Regions from separate parts of the Kitasatospora kazusensis genome, predicted to be linked through region 1. Evidence: riboswitches for the same ligand, from Rfam matches in the RefSeq annotation. Region 1 holds a riboswitch; the other holds the start of a gene.
The links. Region 1 has a riboswitch for glycine ahead of gcvP (aminomethyl-transferring glycine dehydrogenase). Riboswitches for the same ligand answer to the same signal wherever they lie in the genome.
Positions count from the first base shown of each region.

Region 2: it holds a riboswitch for glycine, as region 1 does, so the genes downstream of both, gcvT (glycine cleavage system aminomethyltransferase GcvT) here and gcvP (aminomethyl-transferring glycine dehydrogenase) in region 1, are expected to answer to the same signal.

Region 1 covers NZ_BAAANT010000051.1:29,403-38,500, reverse strand. Annotated here, with positions in the region: gene ABD330_RS28510 (MFS transporter) at 1-98, opposite strand, end outside; gene ABD330_RS28505 (PRC and DUF2382 domain-containing protein) at 312-1,385, opposite strand; glycine riboswitch at 1,614-1,717, shown strand; glycine riboswitch at 1,719-1,852, shown strand; gene gcvP (aminomethyl-transferring glycine dehydrogenase) at 1,957-4,854, shown strand; gene ABD330_RS28495 (DUF5999 family protein) at 5,048-5,239, opposite strand; gene ABD330_RS28490 (hypothetical protein) at 5,525-6,115, opposite strand; gene ABD330_RS28485 (glutamate-cysteine ligase family protein) at 6,466-7,965, shown strand; gene ABD330_RS28480 (CPBP family intramembrane glutamic endopeptidase) at 8,052-8,843, shown strand; gene ABD330_RS28475 (PhzF family phenazine biosynthesis protein) at 8,821-9,098, opposite strand, start outside.
Region 2 covers NZ_BAAANT010000002.1:344,040-353,137, reverse strand. Annotated here, with positions in the region: gene ABD330_RS03615 (ABC transporter permease) at 1-768, opposite strand, end outside; gene ABD330_RS03610 (ABC transporter substrate-binding protein) at 887-2,653, opposite strand; gene ABD330_RS03605 (ABC transporter permease) at 2,780-3,778, opposite strand; gene ABD330_RS03600 (enhanced serine sensitivity protein SseB C-terminal domain-containing protein) at 4,357-5,157, opposite strand; gene ABD330_RS03595 (enhanced serine sensitivity protein SseB) at 5,338-6,138, opposite strand; glycine riboswitch at 6,330-6,433, shown strand; gene gcvT (glycine cleavage system aminomethyltransferase GcvT) at 6,627-7,760, shown strand; gene gcvH (glycine cleavage system protein GcvH) at 7,921-8,298, shown strand; gene ABD330_RS03580 (serine hydroxymethyltransferase) at 8,432-9,098, shown strand, end outside.

The DNA.
Region 1 (9,098 bases):
ACCACGCTGTACGCCAGCATCGCCAGTACCAGGGCGGGGAGCACACGTGCGCTGCTCGGCTTCGAGGCCGTGGCGGTGGGCTGTGGTGCCTCACTCACGGGTCATTCCTCCAGTTCAGGGCCGCCCGGCGCAGGCGCTTCAGGCGACGAAAGTAAACGAACTGAAGTAACGATGCCCCCAGATACTTCACTATGTCAAATATCGATCGGTGAATCTTTGGACGGCGTGAGGCCCCGGCCCCTTGACGAGGGGTCAGGGCCTCACGGGCAGCCGTCAGGCCCGGGCCGGAGCCGTTGCGCCGGTACCGGCCGTCAGGACGGGCGCAGCGGCTCGGGACGGGAGTTGCCCGGCATCGCGGCGCCGGCCGGCGGGGCCGCCGACGCGGCGGAGGCCGCGGTGGGCATCGAGGAGTCCTGGATCTCGACCTGCTCGCGGCGCAGGTCCTCGCGGATCAGTGCCTCCTCGGTGTACCGCTCGACGACCAGGCGGACCCGCTCGATCGGCGCCAGGTACTTGTGCACCACCGGCCGCTCCTCGCGCAGGGTCACCTCCTCCACCGCCTCGGCGATCTCCTGCTCGCTCAGCGCGGCCCGCTCGGCCTCGGTGACCGGGACACGCTCGACCCGGACGCGCTCGCGGACCACCGGCACCCGGCGCTCGACCGCCTCGGTGGTGACGTACTTGCGCAGCGTCGCGGTGCCGACGGTGTGCCACTCGGTGGTGATCTCCAGCCGTTCCTCGCGGCAGGTGATCTCCACCGGGCCGTTGGGGGAGCTGGTCGCCGCGGCCTGGGGGACCGGCCGTTCGACGGTCGGGGGGTTCAGGTTGCGGGTGTCGGCCTCGGTGTGGGCGGACATGGGAGCGGTGGTCATGGGCGCGCTGGTCATCGGCTTCTCAAGGGTCGAGGCGGGCTTCTGCTGGTCTGCTACTGCGGTCGCGGCGGCGAACGCCATCGGCGGCGTGCCGTTCGCCGCGGTGCCACCCGGGCCGGTGTTCTTCGGGGTGCTGCCGAAGTCGTGGTCGCCGTTGCTGTTCCGGGAACCGTTGGCGGCCGTCGGCGGCGGGGCGGCGCCGTTGGTGTCCAGCCCGTAGTAGCGGTAGAGCTGGAGCTCCTGGGCCGGGGAGAGGTGCTGGCCCACGCCGAAGTCCGGCGACTCCTTGATCAGCGATTTGTCGTACGGGACCTTGAGTTCCTCGCCCGAGAACTCGCTGGTGGTCAGCGGGACGAAGGCGTCCCGGCCGAAGATCCCGGTCCGCACCGCAGCCCACTCGGGCTCACCGGTCGCGTCGTCGAGATACACCTCGTCGACCGTGCCGATCTTGTCACCGTTCCGGTCGACCGCCTTGTGTCCGATCAGGTCTCGCGGATCGATATCGGTCTGCACGCTGTCCTCCAGTGCAACGCTCCTGGATAGGTCGGAGGGCGGCTGGAGGAGCTGTCCATCCGCCATCTCATACGAAAAGCCATCAAACGGGCGGCGGCTACCCGAGCGCCGCCGTACGGGACGGAACTGGTCCGTCCGGGGTCGTCCGGGGTCGTCCGTATTCGTCCCGACCTACCTGACACGGCCCGTGATCCGGAGGGTTTGCGCTGGTACCCTGGGCGCGACCGCCGAGCCCGCGCGGGAGAGTCCCCACCTCCGGAAACACGAGGCAGGGGCGCCGAAGGAGCAACTCCTCCCCGGAATCTCTCAGGCATCCGTACCGTGTGGGATAGGTCACTCTGGAAAGTAGGGCAGGACCGCCGGCGAGGGAGCCGGCGACACCCACCCTCACCGACGGTGCAAGCCGACGGGCCGCCCTCGGGCATCCCGTGCGGGTGAAGCTCTCAGGTACCGATGACAGAGGGGGAGGCCTGTCGGGTCCGTACCCGGAGAGCCCCGCTGTCCCACGGCGGCAGAGGCTCATCAGGTGTGCGCACCCCAGCCGGTCCGTGACCAGGAGGCCTCGACCCCCATGAACGCCCAGCCGACCAACGGTCGCCACAGCGACGCGACGCTCACCGAGCTCGAGCAGGCCAGCCCCTTCGAGACCCGCCACATCGGCCCGGACGCGGCCGCGCAGGACAAGATGCTCGCGCACGTCGGCTACGGCTCGCTCGACGAGCTGTCCGCCGCCGCCGTGCCCGAGGCGATCCGCAGCCTCACCGCCCTCGCCCTCCCGGACGGCCGGAGCGAGGCCCAGGTGCTCGCCGAGCTGCGCGAGCTGGCCTCGAACAACCAGGTGCTGCAGCCGATGATCGGCCTCGGCTACTACGGCACGTTCACCCCGCCGGTGATCCTGCGCAACGTGCTGGAGAGCCCGGCCTGGTACACCGCCTACACGCCGTACCAGCCGGAGATCTCGCAGGGCCGCCTGGAGGCCCTGATCAACTTCCAGACCCTGGTCTCCGACCTGACCGGCCTGGCCACCTCCGGCTCCTCCCTGCTGGACGAGGGCACCGCCGCCGCCGAGGCGATGGCGCTGGCCCGCCGCGTCGGCAAGGTCAAGAACGGCGTCTTCCTGGTCGACGCCGACACGCTGCCGCAGACCGTGGCCGTGATCCGGACCCGCGCCGAGCCGACCGGCGTCGAGGTGGTCGTCGCCGACCTCTCGGCCGGCATCCCCGCCGAGATCGCCGAGCGCGGCGTCTTCGGCGTGCTGCTCCAGTACCCGGGTGCCTCCGGCGCGGTCCGCGACCTCGCCCCGGTGATCGAGCAGGCGCACGGTCTGGGCGCGATCGTCGCCGTCGCCGCCGACCTGCTGGCCCTGACCCTGCTCAAGTCGCCGGGCTCGCTCGGCGCCGACATCGCCTGCGGCACCTCGCAGCGCTTCGGTGTCCCGATGGGCTTCGGCGGCCCGCACGCCGGCTACCTGGCCGTGCGCGCCGAGTACGCCCGCAACCTGCCCGGCCGCCTGGTCGGCGTCTCCGTCGACGCCGACGGCAACCGCGCCTACCGCCTGGCCCTGCAGACCCGCGAGCAGCACATCCGCCGCGAGAAGGCCACCTCCAACATCTGCACCGCCCAGGTGCTGCTGGCCGTGATGGCCTCGATGTACGCCGTCTACCACGGCCCCGACGGCCTGGCCGACATCGCCCGCCGCACCCACCGCTACGCCGCCGCGCTGGCCACCGGCCTGCGCGCCGGGGGCGTCGAGCTGCTGCACGACGGGTTCTTCGACACCGTCACCGCCCGCGTCCCGGGCCGCGCCGCCGAGGTCGCCGCCGCCGCGCGCGCCAACGGCGTCAACGTCTACCAGGACGGCGAGGACCTGATCTCGGTCTCCTGCGACGAGACCACCACCCGCGAGCACCTGGCCGCCGTCTGGTCCGCCTTCGGCGTCATCGGCGCCGAGATCGACGAGGCCGCCGACGCGCTGCCCGCCGCGCTGCTGCGCACCGACGAGTACCTGACCCACCCGGTCTTCCACAGCCACCGGTCCGAGACCGCCATGCTGCGCTACCTGCGCCGCCTGTCGGACCGCGACTACGCGCTGGACCGCGGCATGATCCCGCTGGGCTCCTGCACCATGAAGCTCAACGCGACCACCGAGATGGAGCCGGTCACCTGGCCCGAGTTCGGCCAGCTGCACCCCTTCGCGCCGATCGACCAGGCGCAGGGCTTCCTGACGCTGATCCGCCAGCTGGAGCAGCAGCTCGTCGAGGTCACCGGCTACGACGCGGTCTCGATCCAGCCGAACGCCGGTTCGCAGGGCGAGCTGGCCGGTCTGCTGGCCGTCCGCGCCTACCACCACGCCAACGGCGACACCCAGCGCGACATCTGCCTGATCCCGGCCTCCGCGCACGGCACCAACGCGGCCTCCGCCGTGATGGCCGGCATGCGGGTCGTGGTCGTCAAGACCCTGACCGACGGTGACGTCGACGTCGAGGACCTCCAGGCCAAGATCGACCAGCACCGCGACCAGCTCGCCGTGCTGATGGTCACCTACCCGTCCACCCACGGCGTGTTCGAGACCCAGATCACCGACATCTGCGCGGCCGTGCACGACGCGGGCGGCCAGGTCTACGTCGACGGCGCCAACCTGAACGCCCTGGTCGGCCTCGCCAAGCCGGGCAAGTTCGGCGCGGACGTCTCGCACCTGAACCTGCACAAGACCTTCTGCATCCCGCACGGCGGCGGCGGCCCCGGCGTCGGCCCGGTCGCGGTGCGCTCGCACCTCGCGCCGTACCTGCCGAACCACCCGCTGCAGAGCGAGGCCGGCCCGGCCACCGGCGTCGGCCCGATCTCGGCCGCGCCGTGGGGCTCGGCGGCCATCCTGCCGATCTCCTGGGCGTACGTCCGCCTGATGGGCGGCGAGGGCCTCAAGCACGCGACCCAGGTCGCCGTGCTGAACGCCAACTACATCGCCAAGCGCCTGGCCCCGCACTTCCCGGTGCTCTACACCGGCCCCGGCGGCCTGGTCGCGCACGAGTGCATCATCGACCTGCGTCCGCTCACCAAGGAGACGGGGGTGACCGTGGACGACATCGCCAAGCGCCTGATCGACTACGGCTTCCACGCCCCGACCATGTCCTTCCCGGTGGCCGGCACGCTGATGATCGAGCCGACCGAGTCCGAGGACCTGCACGAGATCGACCGGTTCTGCGCCGCGATGATCGAGATCCGCGCGGAGATCGAGAAGGTCGGCTCCGGCGAGTGGGCGGCGGACGACAACCCGCTGCGCAACGCCCCGCACACCGCCGCCGTCATGGCCGGTGAGTGGGAGCACGGCTACACCCGCCAGGAGGCCGTCTTCCCGGCCGGCGTCAACCCGGCGGACAAGTACTGGCCGCCGGTGAGCCGGATCGACGGCGCGTACGGCGACCGCAACCTGGTCTGCTCCTGCCCGCCGCTGGACGACTACGGCGTCTGAGGCCGCGGTGCTCGGGGGCACGCGGGGGCTGAGCGAGGCGGTCGGTGCGGCGACGTAGCCTTCCGTTCCGCGCAGTTCCCCGCGCCCCTGAAGGGCATACGGCCGGCGTAGCGTCGAAGGCCCCGGTGGAGAGAGTTTTTCTCTCCGCCGGGGCCTTCGACGTGGTCGGTGCCCCCGATTTCTGTCCGCGGCCTCAGCCGGTGACCGCCAGCGGACGGCGCGGGGCGATGACCCGGCCGTCGGGGAGCAGTTCGCCGGTGTCCTCGAAGAGCAGGACGCCGTTGCAGAGCAGGCTCCACCCCTGCTCCGGGTGGCGGGCCACCGGGACGGCCGCCTCCCGGTCGGAGGACTCCGCCGACGGGCACTCAGGACGGTGCTGGCACATAGCTCGTACCCTCGCTTCACTTGCGGCCCGGCCCGCCCCACGGCCGCTTCCGGGCGGCCGCCATGCTGGTCGGATCCTTCCGGCCGGCCCAGGAGTGAACCGGCGCTTCAGCGGGTAGGGCTATGCCCCGCCTCGCTGGTACCCAGTGTCGGCTTCCGGGGGCCGCCGCGCAGCCGTTTGGTGATATGCGGCACAGCAGGCCGCCGCCGCTCACCCGATCGGACGGGCGGACGGCGGCGGACGGTGCCGGGCGGACGGTCGGCCGTCCGGGTGAGAGTGAAGGGGTCAGGAGACGCCGAGCACCATCGGCGCGGGCGCGGTGGAGCGCTCCAGCAGGGCCAGCAGGTCGGCGGCCGGGTACACCCGGTGGGCGGTGATGCCGAGCGGGGCCGGGGAGAGCGGGATCAGCAGGTCGGTCGCCGGGCCCACCTCGGGGTGGTGCAGCCACAGCGCGGTCGCGTAGTGGCCGGGCATCGACAGCAGGCGGGGCAGGTGCCTGGCCCGGGAGGACTGGGCCAGCTGCCAGGCCTGTCGCAGCGCGCGGACCGTGGAGTCGAGGTAGGGGCCGGCGGTGAAGTGCGAGAACGCGTAGCCCCCCGGCGTCTCGACCACCTCCGCGGCCGCCGCGATCGCGGTCGGCCCGGGCCCTGCCGGGCTCTGCTCGATCAGGAACCGCCAGCCGGTGCGCGGCGCGGAGAAGAGCTCGGCCCCCGGGCCGTCCAGCACGTGCACCGCGAGCGGATGCGCGGGCAGCAGGGGCCCCGCCGCACCTCGCAGGGCGCGGGCGGCGGGCTGGCGTAGTGCGGCCTCGGAGTCGAGTGCCGAGAGGACCGCGCGCAGCGCGGCGGCCGGGGGCTGGGGGGTCTGCAGAGTCATGGCGGGGCGCCTCTCCGTGCTAGATCGGCGTGCGAGTGCGGCATACCGGCGTGGCAGTGGTGTGACGGAACCTGGCCGTGTCCGGTTGGGCATGATCGCGGTGCGGGCGGGAACCTGCCGTCGACGAGGGACTCGGAGCGGCATGGAACCGGGCTTGAGTGCAGTGCGAATTCTACTCGAACAGGTGCACAGGGTGACCTTCATATCACGTTCGGTTTCGGCGGGCAAGTCGGCCATTCTGCTGACTGATCGTCAGAATCCTTGTGTCGTCAACCCGTTCGAGTGCCTGGGCTATCGATCTTCCGGCGGGGCATGATGCAGTAACCGTCGACCTAGGTGAAGGGGCACCCATGGGCGAGAAGGTCGTGGCGACGCGTGCCGAACTCTCCGACCGGCAGCTGTACCGCCGGAAGCTCCAGTCCTGTCAGGACGCGCTGGAACGGATGCTGCGGGAGGGGCGTTTCGACCGGCCCAGGGCCATGATGGGCCTGGAGATCGAGCTGAACCTCGCCGACGAGCAGGGCCTGCCGCTGATGAGCAACGAGCAGGTGCTCGGCGCGATCGCCTCCAGCGACTTCCAGACCGAGCTGGGCCGGTTCAACATCGAGGTGAACATCGCGCCGCGCCGGCTCGGCGGTCACGTCCTGGAGGAGCTCCGCGAGGAGATCGACACCGGACTGCGCTACGCCGACCGGCAGGCCGCCGAGGTCGGCGCCAGGATCGTGATGGTCGGCATCCTGCCGACGCTCGACCTGGACCACACCGGCCTGGAGAGCATGTCCCGCAACGACCGGTACACGCTGCTCAGCGACCAGATCCTGGCCGCGCGCGGCGAGGACATCGCGCTCGACATCGAAGGGGTGGAACGCCTCGCCGTCGAGTCGGTCTCGATGGTCGCGGAGGCCGCCGCCACCTCGCTGCAGCTCCACCTCCAGGTCACCCCGGACCGGTTCGCCTCGGTCTGGAACGCCGCCCAGGCGATCTCCGCCGTCCAGGTGGCGCTCGGGGCCAACTCGCCGTTCCTGTTCGGGCGGGAGCTCTGGCGCGAGACGCGCCCCGTCCTCTTCCAGCAGGCCTGCGACACCCGTTCGGCGGAGCTCAAGGCGCAGGGCGTGCGCCCGATCACCTGGTTCGGCGAGCGCTGGGTGGACAGCGCGCTCGACCTCTTCGCGGAGAACCTGCGGTACTTCCCGGCCCTGCTGCCGATCTGCGACGACGAGGACCCGGTCAAGGTGCTGGCCTCCGGGGGGGTCCCCAAGCTCGGCGAGATGCGGCTGCACAACGGCACCATCTACCGCTGGAACCGGCCGGTGTACGACATCGCGGACGGCGTCCCGCACCTGCGGGTGGAGAACCGCTGCCTGCCCGCCGGGCCGACCGTCGCCGACACGCTGGCCAACGCCGCCTTCTACTACGGGCTGGTCCGGGTGCTCGCCGAGCAGCCCCGGCCGGTCTGGACCAGGCTCGGCTTCGCGCAGGCCGACCGGAACTTCCACACCGGCGCCCGGTACGGCATCGAGAGCACCCTCCAGTGGCCCCGGCACGGCCGCGGCGCGCGCGGCACGGCACCCGTCGCGGTGACCGACCTGGTGCTGAACGAGCTGCTCCCGCTCGCCCACCAGGGCCTGGACGAGTGGGGGGTGGAGCCGGGGGACCGGGACCGCTACCTCGGCATCATCGAGCAGCGCTGCGTGCGGCGCACCAACGGCGCGGCCTGGCAGGCCGCCGTCGTGCACCGGCTGCGGGAGCAGTACGGCATGGACCGGGCGGCGTCCATCGCGACCATGACCCGGCGGTACATGGAGTACATGCGGACCGGCGAGCCGGTGCACACCTGGCCGGTGGGGTGACCACGCGCGCTCATCCGGGTATGTAAGGATGATCGGCCCGGTGGCAGGACCCTTCGCCGGACCCTTCCGTGCGTGCTGGAGACCTGGTGACCACCGTTTCGACCGAGCCCTCCGGGACGACCGCGCCGTCCCGTCGGCTGCTGGGCGTGGAACTGCTGATCGTGCTCGGGCTCTCGCTCGGCGCCAGCGGCGTCAGTGCGCTGATCAGCTTCGCCGGATCGGTCACCGCGCCGCTCGCGCTCGGCAAGCAGGTCGCCACCCTGAACGCCTCGGCGGCGCCGGGCCGCCCCTGGCTCGACCTCGCCTGGCAGCTCTACTACGTGCTGCGCGGCCTGATGCCGGTGGCGCTGGTCGGCTACCTGCTGGTCCGCGAGGGCACCTCGCTGCGGGTGCTCGGCTTCGACCTGCGCCGCCGGCTCGGCGATCTCGGGCGCGGCGCGGCCGTCGCCGCCGCGATCGGCGGCTCCGGCCTCGCCCTCTACCTCGGTGCGCAGGCGTTCGGCGTCAACCTGACGGTGGCGCCGTCAGGCCTGCCGGACGTCTGGTGGCGGATCCCCGTCCTGATCGCCTCCGCCTGGCAGAACGCGATCCTGGAGGAGGTGATCGTCCTCGGCTACCTGCTCCGGCGGCTCGGCCAGCGGGGCTGGAGCTGGCCTGCCATCGTGGTCACCAGCTCGGTGCTGCGCGGCTCGTACCACCTGTACCAGGGCGTCGGCGGGCTGGTCGGCAACATGGTGATGGGCGCCGTCTTCTGCCTGCTGTACCGCCGCTGGGGACGGGTGATGCCGCTGGTGGTCGCCCACGCGCTGATCGACACCGTCGCCTTCGTCGGGTACGCGCTGCTCGCCGGGCACGTCAGCTGGCTGCCGACGGGCTGAGCACTCCGTCCAGCACCGTCACCGCGTGCCCCGAGAACAGCACCCGCTCGCCCCGCACCTCGCACACCACCAGCCCGCCGCGTGCCGACGCCTGGTAGCCCGTCAGCCGGGTGGTGCCCAGCAGCTTCCCCCAGTAGGGGGCCAGCGCGGTGTGCGCGCTGCCCGTCACCGGGTCCTCCGGGATGCCGGAGGCGGGGCCGAAGAAGCGCGAGACGAACTGGTAGCCGCCGGACGGGTCGTCGGCGGGCGCCGTGA
Region 2 (9,098 bases), on a different contig from region 1:
CGGGGTGAGGGTGGAGCGCATGGCGTGCTTGCCGATGACCGTCCGCTCGCCGAGGCCCTTGGCCCGGGCGGTGCGGATGTAGTCCTCGCCGAGTACCTCCAGCAGCGTGGCCCGGGTGAGCCGGGCGTACGTCGCGGCGTACAGGAAGGCGAGGGTGACCCAGGGCAGCACCAGGTTCTGGAACCAGGCGACCGGGTCCTTGGCCAGCTCGACGTAGCCGTTCGGGAACCAGCCGAGCTGGTGCACGAAGATCGCGATGCTGATCATGCCGGTGAAGTAGATCGGCAGCGAGACACCGGCGAGCGCGGTGGTCATGGTGAAGCGGTCGAGCAGGGTGCGCCGCTTGAGGGCGGAGACGACACCGGTCAGGGTGCCGAACACCAGCCACAGGACGGCCGCGCCGGCAGCCAGCGAGGCGGTGACGCCCAGCCGGTCGAGCAGCAGGGGCCACACCTCCTGCTCGGTCTTGAAGGAGTAACCGAAGCACGGGGCGGAGCAGTGGGTGACGTCCACGCCGGTGCTGTAGTCGCGCCCGACGAACAAGCCCTTCAGGAACAGGAAGTACTGCTCGATGATCGACTTGTCGAGGCCCATCTTGTGCCGGATGCCCTCGATCGCGGCCTTGTCGGCGATCTTGCCGACGTACAGCAGGGCCGGGTCGCTACCGGTCAGCTTCGGCACCATGAAGAAGATGCCGAACGTGACTGCGGAGACCACCAGCAGCATGGCGACGACATTGACGAGCCGTCGAATGAAATACACGAGCATTGCGGTCGGCGCCGCCGGGCGCCGGCCGGTCCCCCTGTAGGAGTCCCGGCCGGCCCCGGCGAAGCCCTCACCTGCCCTTCGGACTAGCTGAGCGAACTACGGAAGCGGGCGGTTCAGGTCACTTGCCGTCGGAGACGCCGAGAGCCTGGAAGTCGACCTCGCCGAAGGCGTCGGTGACGTAGACGTTGGTCAGACGCGGGTTGCGGTAGTTCAGCGCCTTGTCGGCGACGATCGGCAGCCACACCGCGCTGTCGGTGACCTTGTGGTTGATCTGGGTGTAGAGCGCCGCAGCCTTGGCCGGGTCGGTCTCCGCAGCAGCCTGGTCGAACAGGGAGTTGATCTGCGGGTCGTTCGTCTCCGGGTAGTTGCTGTTGCCGTTCTGCGTGATGAAGCGGCCGTCCATCAGCGGCTGCATGAAGCCGGCGCCGTTCGGGTAGTCGGCACCCCAGCCCATGACGATCAGGCCGTAGCCCTTGCTGTGGACGACGTCGGGCGCACCCACGACGGACTGGTACAGCTTGCCGTCGTACTGGTACACGTCGATCGTGACGCCGATGGCCTTCATGGCGGTCTGCAGGGCGATGGCCGAGTTGACCTCCTTGGCCTTGTTCCCGCGGACGGCGATGGTGGTCTTGAAGCCGTCAGGCTTGCCACAGGCCGCGAGCTCCGCCTTGGCCTTGGTCAGGTCGGGCTTGCCCTTGGTCAGACCGAACGGGTCGTAGTCGTCCGAGCCGAGGATGTTCGGGGGCAGCATCGAGCCGAACAGCGAGCCGGCCGACGAGCCGCCGCGGGCGGTCTGCAGCGCGGTGGTGTCCGCCGCGTACATCACCGCGTTGCGGCAGTGGATGTTGTCGAAGGGGGCGACCTTCGGCTGGATCGAGATGAAGCGGATGAAGCCGTTGTACGGGTCGTCCGAGTTGGCCTTCAGCTTCGGGTCCTGGAGGACCTTCACCTGGGCGGCCTGCGAGAGACCGGTCTGGCTCCAGTCGAGGTCCGCGGTGCCGTCCAGCAGACGCTGGTCCATGTCGTCGGAGTTGGTGGTGACCGTGAGGTCGACCTCGTCCGGCAGGGCCTTGCGGAACGGGTCCGAGGCCGGGTCCCAGTTCTCGTTGCGGACGAGCGTGTAGCTCTTGCCCGGCTGGATGGTCTTGAACTTGTACGGGCCCGAGGAGACCGGGTGGTCGCCGTACTTGGAACCGGTGTCCTGCTTCTGCGGGACCGGCGCCGAGGTGCCCATGGCCAGCAGGTACGGGAAGGACGAGTCGGCCTTCGCCAGCGAGAAGACGATGGTGGTGTCGTCCGGGGTGGTGACCGTCTTGAGCCCCAGCTTGTTGGGGTCGGTGTCGGTGTACGGGCCCTTGTAGTTCTGGCCCTGGTCCAGCTCGTTGATCATGTACGTCGGGCCGCCGGAGACGACGTCCTGCGCGAAGACGCGCTCGATGCCGTACTTGATGTCCTTCGAGGTGATCGGCGAGCCGTCCTCGAACTTCAGGCCGGAGCGCATCTTGAAGGTGTAGGTCTTGCCGTCGGCCGAGACGGTCGGCTGCGCGGAGGCGAGGTCCGGGACGAGCTTGAGGCCGTCCTTGCCGGGCTTGCCGTCGAACGCGAGCAGCGTACGGGCGTAGTAGCGCTCGTAGTTCCAGACCGAGGCGTAGTACGCGCGGCCCGGGTCGAGCGAGTCGACGTCCGTGCTGGTCCAGAGGTTGAGCGTGCCACCCTTCTTGTCAGAGGGGTTCAGCACCTTGTCGACGGCGCCGTTGAAGCCGCCGGCGCTGGCGCTCGCGGAGGCGCCGGAGCCGCCACTGCTCGAACCGCCGCACGCGGAGGTGGTGAGGGCCAGCGTCGCCACCAGAGCGGCGGCTGCGAGCGTCCTGTTACGCGTCATGGGTACGGATCCTCCTGAAGGGTGTGCGGGCCTGAGCGGTCCGCCGAGGGTGTGGTGACGCCCCCGAGTTGGTGGGCCGGTTCATGGGGGTGCGGCCGGCCGCAGGGGTTGGGAAGTGCGGCGGGCTCAGTTGCCCTTGGGGTCGAGCGCGTCGCGCAGGCCGTCGCCGAACAGGTTGAAGGCGAGGACCGTGATGAAGATCGCCAGACCGGGGACGACCATGTAGGTCGGGTCCGCGGTGTAGATCTTCGTGGCGTCGGAGAGCATCTGACCCCAGGAGGGAGTCGGCGGCTTGACACCGGCGCCGAGGAAGCTGAGAGCGGCTTCGCTCAGGATGTTGGTGGGGATGATCAGGGTCGTGTAGACCAGGATCGGGGCCACCAGGTTGGGGAGCAGCTCGCGCAGCAGGATGTGGACACTGCCGGCGCCCAGGCTGCGGGCCGCGTCGACGAACTCGCGTTCGCGCATCGACAGGGCCTGGCCACGGACGATGCGCCCGATGTAGGGCCAGCCGAAGAAGCCGATGACCAGGACGAGGATGGCCATCCGGACGCCGCTGCCGGTCAGTCCGAAGAGCGTGTTGGGCATCACGGAGACCAGGGCGATGCTGAAGAGCAGCTGCGGGAAGGCCAGCAGCACGTCCATCGTCCGGCTGATCGCCGCGTCCACCCAGCCGCCGAAGTAGCCGGCCGCGATACCCATCAGCACACCGATGACCACCGAGACGCCGGCGGCCAGGAAGGCCACGGTCAGGGAGATCTGGGCGCCGTAGACGATCCGGCTGAAGACGTCGCGGCCGAAGGTCGGGTCGACGCCGAGCAGGTAGTCGCTGCTCATGCCGCCGAACGCGCCCTTGGGCAGGCCGAGGTCCGGGTTGATCTGGTCCGGGTGCGGCTGGTCGACCGGGTGACCGAAGAGCGCGGTCAGCACCGGGGCGAAGATCGCCGCCAGGATCAGCAGGATCACCACGATGCCGCCCGCGAGGGCGACCTTGTCTCTCTTGAGGCGGTCCCAGGCGATCCGGCCGGGCGACCGGCCTTCGATCTTCTTCGGCGTGACGGCGGCCACGGCCGGGTCAGGCTCTGCCCCGGCGGCGGTGCCGGTGGTCTCGGTGGGTGTGATCATGAGTCAGTTCGTTCCCCTCGCCGACGGTGGCCGGCCCACGGTCCAAGCCGTACACGATGCGCCCGGGCCCGATCAGGACCCGGAGCCGAGGACGGTCCGGTTGTCGCGTACTGGTGCGGTGCGGTGCGTCGGTGCGGTGGTGCCGTTGCCGGTTCGGCAGTTCGGCGGTGCAGAAATCGTTGTCAGGGGTACGCACCTGGCCGGCGCGCTGTGTGGGGGGCGCGTCGTCGGGTGCGGGCGGTACGGAGAGCTACGAGTGGAGCTTGGAGGTAGGGCTCTTGCAGGCGGAGCAGGGCGCACCGGGGTGCTGCCGCGCGGAGGTGCACATCGCGCGGTGATCATGCGTCCAGGATGCGCGTTCGCCTTTTTGAGGCCCGTCCCGCGCACTGCACTGCGCAGACTCTCCGTCATTCGGACGGACTTACGCCAGACCTGGCCGCCGAAGGATGCCCAACTGTGATCTGTCGACATACACCGGTGATCTTGCGGCATAGGCCTCTTCACGCGCCCGCAACAAGTCTGTCAAGACCCGTGCACCATTGTGACTGAGAGTCAACCCGGTTGGGTACGAACGTGGTTCAGCGCGCGGGGTGCCCTGTCCAGGGCTGCTGCGGCCAGCCGTACCCGGGCTGGGCGGACGTCTGCGACGGGCCGGGCCGGGCCTCGCGGTCGAAGAACGGCCGGGCGTGCGCGCGCATCCACAACGCGACCGGATCGTAGTCGTCGGCCAGCACCACGGTGGAGACGGCGAGGCCCTCGGGCGCGTGCGGGAGCGCCCGCTGCACCAGGGCCCGGACGGCCTCGACGGCGGGCGGCGAGGTGTCGTACAGGTCGAGGCCGATCGCGAGGTACGGCTCGCCGAGCGCGGGGCGCACCCAGGCCCGGCGGAGCGCCCGGACGGGCCGGACGTCGACGGCCTGCTGTTCGAGCAGCGCGTAGAACTGCGGCGCGGACACCTGCGGCTCGCTCAGCCCGAGCGGCCCGGCCGGCAGCCGGTCCAGGCCGCCGGCCACCCGTCTGAGGTCGGCCCACGGGATGCCGACGCCGCCGCCGGGGACGTGCGGGTCGAGCCAGAGGCCCCAGCGGGTGCGGTAGAGCGCGGCGGCGATCTCCGGGCCGGAGATCACCTCGTGCGCCCGGGCCCAGCCGCTGGCGGCGAGCTGCCCGGAGGAGGTGGCGGCGGGGGCGTAGCCCTGTCCGGCGACGTCCATGTTCCCGTACTGGGCGTCCGGGCTGCCCGGACTGCCGTGCCAGAGCAGCATCCAGACCTGGCCCTCGGCGAGGGCGCGGAGCAGGTTCTCGTACGCGTCGTAGCGCTCCGGCGCGACCTCGCGCAGGGCGCGTTCCAGCGCGTTGCCGCCTGCCGCTCCGGCGCTCACGTCGAGTCCTCTCTGCGTCGTCCCCGCTTGTCGGGGCCACGTGTCGGGGGGCAGCCTATGCTTCACCGCCCACACCCGGCCCCAGGGGCGCGGCCCACTGCGCGCGGCGGGAGATTCCGGTGCCGTCGGGCCCGCTTGCGCGCAGTTGCGCGCATCCGGGGCCGCGCACGGCCGGCCCCCTCAGCCCCTGGCGTAGAACGGCCGCACCCGGGTCAGCAGCCACTCGACCACCGGGTCGGCGACCAGGTCGAGGAGCACCAGGTGGACGCCCCAGGGCGGCGGGGCGGTTCCCAGGGCGCGGCCGAGCGCCTCGTTGACGTGGGCGGGGTCGGCGGCCCAGGCCGGGTCCAGCTGGACGCCGACGAACAGCGCCGGCGCCTCCCCCTCCACGCTCGCCAGCGCCCGACGGGCCGTCAGCACGCCCGGCAGCTGGGACATCTCGGTGATCGCGGCGGCCAGGAAGGCGTACGGCTCCTCGTGCGGCTCCGGCTCCCGCAGCGCGACCCGGCCGCCCTCCGCCCGGCCGGCCGCCTGCTGCTCCCAACGGGCCTCCTGCGGACCGCGCCGCAGCTCACCGACCCCCTCGGGCGGCACCGGGATGCCGACCGGCGCCTCCGGGTTGACGGCGATGCCGATGCCGAGCGGCAGCCCGCGGGCGAACTCCCAGGCCGGGGCGATGGCGAACGGCACGCCGGGGGCGTGCTGGAGGAACTGCTCCTGCGAGGAGAAGACCGGTACGTACGGGGAGCCGGCCAGCTCGATCGTCGGCAGGTCCAGCGCCTGGCCCTGCGGATCGGCCCCGGCCGGCAGCGGGATCCACAGCTGGCTGCGGGCCAGCACCTCGATCACCCTGGGCGTGGCGCCCGGGTCGCCGAGCGCGGCCGTGAGCACCTGCTCCAACTCGTTGGCGGGCCAACCGCCGCCCTGCGGAGCCGTCCCCGGCTCGGCCCATGACTGTGTCCCTACCGCCGGGTCGTCCATCCGCCTCTGGTACCGCCCCTCGTGCCCGTGTTGACCGACATCAAGAGGGTAGCGGTCGGGCCGGTACCGCAGGAGGACCGGCGAGGCCGCCGAGATGACAGGGAGATCCGGGCCCCTCTCCCGTGCGCCCGCGCGGCATGCCATGATGGGCGCGTCTTCCCAGTAGGACCCTCAACTCCATAACGGCCGCTCGAACCCGCGCGGGAGAGTCCGGAGTGCCCCCACGGGCACGGGCCGGCGCCGAAGGAGCAAGTCCTCCCCGGAATCTCTCAGGCACCCCTACCGCACGGGCTAGGCACATCTGGAAAGTGGACACGGCCGCGCCGTGCGCCCACCCACGGTGCAAGCCGCCATCCTTGTCCTCGGGACAGTGGCGGTGAAGCTCTCAGGTTGCGACGACAGATGGGGAGACTTCGCCCCCGCATGCCCGTACGCAGGTCACACGCCCCGCGTGCCACCCCTGAGTGCCCAGCCAAGGAGCCACCGTCATGTCTGTTGAGCAGGCCGTTCCCCGTCTCACCGCGCTCGACGCGCTGCACCGCTCGCTCGGCGCCACGATGACCGACTTCGCGGGCTGGGACATGCCGCTGCGCTACGGCAGCGAGCGCGAGGAGCACCTGGCCGTCCGCACCAAGGCCGGCCTCTTCGACCTCTCGCACATGGGCGAGATCACCGTGACCGGCCCGCAGGCCGGCGAGCTGCTCGACCACGCGCTGGTCGGCTTCATCTCCGCGCTCGGCGAGCTGCGCGCCCGCTACACGATGATCTGCCGCGAGGACGGCGGCATCCTGGACGACCTGATCGTCTACCGCACCGGCGAGACCGAGTTCATGGTCGTCGCCAACGCCTCCAACGCGCAGGTCGTGCTGGACGCGCTGACCGAGCGCGCGGCCGGCTTCGACGCCGTCGTCCGCGACGACCGGGACGCGTACGCGCTGCTCGCCGTCCAGGGCCCGGAGGCGAACGGCATCCTGGCCTCGCAGACCGACGCCGACCTGCCCGGCCTGAAGTACTACGCGATCCTGCCCGCCGTGGTGGCCGGCCGGAACGTCGAGCTCGCCCGCACCGGCTACACCGGCGAGGACGGCTTCGAGATCTTCTGCGCCCCCGCCGACGCCGAGCACATCTGGAACGCGCTGACCGAGGCGGGCGCCCCCGTCGGCCTCGTCCCGTGCGGCCTGTCCTGCCGCGACACGCTGCGCCTGGAGGCGGGCATGCCGCTGTACGGGCACGAGCTGAACACCGACCTGACGCCGTTCGACGCGGGCCTGGGCCGGGTCGTCCGCTTCGACAAGACCACCAACAACGGCGAGTTCGTCGGCCGCAAGGCGCTGGAGGCCGCGGCCGCCGAGGCCGAGTCCAACCCTCCGCGCAAGCTGGTCGGCCTGGTCTCCGAGGGCAAGCGCGTCCCGCGCGCCGAGTACGCGGTCGTCAGCACGGACGGCACCCCGATCGGGCGGATCACCTCCGGCGCCCCCTCCCCCACCCTCGGCAAGCCGATCGCCATCGCGTACGTGGACGCGGCCCACGCCGCGCCCGGCACCGCGGTGGCCGTGGACGTCCGCGGCAAGCACGAGCCGGTCGAGGTCGTCGCGCTGCCGTTCTACAAGCGCGCCCGCTGAGCGACTCCGCCGGCCGGCCTGCCGGGCACGGGTCCACCGTGCCGCCGGGCGGCCGTTCCCGGCGGGGACCCCAGTCCGGCTCCATCACCCCTCTGGTCCGGTCCGGTCCGCTCAGCGGACGGCTGCGCCCTACCCTCTTGCGATCCTGGAGAATGACGCCATGAGCAACCCCACGAACCTGCAGTACAGCAAGGAGCACGAGTGGCTGACCGCCGTCGAGGACGGCGTGTCGACCATCGGCATCACCAAGCACGCGGCCGACGCGCTCGGTGACATCGTCTACGTCCAGCTGCCCGAGGTCGGCGCAGAGGTCGAGGCCGGTGAGACCTGCGGCGAGCTGGAGTCCACCAAGTCGGTCAGTGACCTGTACTCGCCGGTCACCGGCAAGGTCACCGAGGTCAACACGGACGTCGTGGACGACCCGGCCTCGGTGAACGCGGACCCGTTCGGCAACGCCTGGCTGTTCAAGGTCCAGGTCGAGTCCGTCCAGGACGAGCTGCTCAGCTCGGCCGAGTACGACGCCTTCATCGGCGCCTGACCCAACCTCCTGCCGGGGGCGGCCGCAGCGCGGCGGCCGCCCTTCCCCCTTGGTCCACTGCCCTCCGCGCCGCCCGGCCATCCCCCTTCTCGGTCGTGCCGGACGCGGAAGCCCCATGACGGGAAGACCCACCATGACGGTTCTGAACCAGTCCCTGCACGCACTCGACCCCGAGATCGCCGCCGCGGTCGACGCCGAGCTGCACCGCCAGCAGACCACCCTTGAGATGATCGCCTCCGAGAACTTCGCCCCGGTGGCGGTCATGGAGGCCCAGGGCTCGGTCCTGACCAACAAGTACGCCGAGGGCTACCCCGGCAAGCGCTACTACGGCGGCTGCGAGCACGTCGACGTGGTCGAGCAGATCGCGATCGACCGGATCAAGGAGCTGTTCGGCGCCGAGCACGCCAACGTGCAGCCGCACTCCGGCGCGCAGGCCAACGCCGCGGCGATGTTCGCGCTGATCCAGCCGGGCGACACCATCCTGGGCCTGAGCCTGGCCCACGGCGGCCACCTGACCCACGGCATGAAGATCAACTTCTCCGGCAAGCTCTACAACGTGGCCGCGTACCACGTGGACGAGACCGGCGTGGTGGACATGGCCGAGGTCGAGCGCCTGGCCAAGGAGACCCAGCCCAAGCTGATCATCGCCGGCTGGTCCGCCTACCCGCGCCAGCTGGACTTCGCCGAGTTCCGCCGGATCGCCGACGAGGTCGGCGCCCTGCTCATGGTCGACATGGCGCACTTCGCCGGTCTGGTCGCCGCGGGCCTGCACCCCTCCCCGGTGCCGTACGCCGACGTGG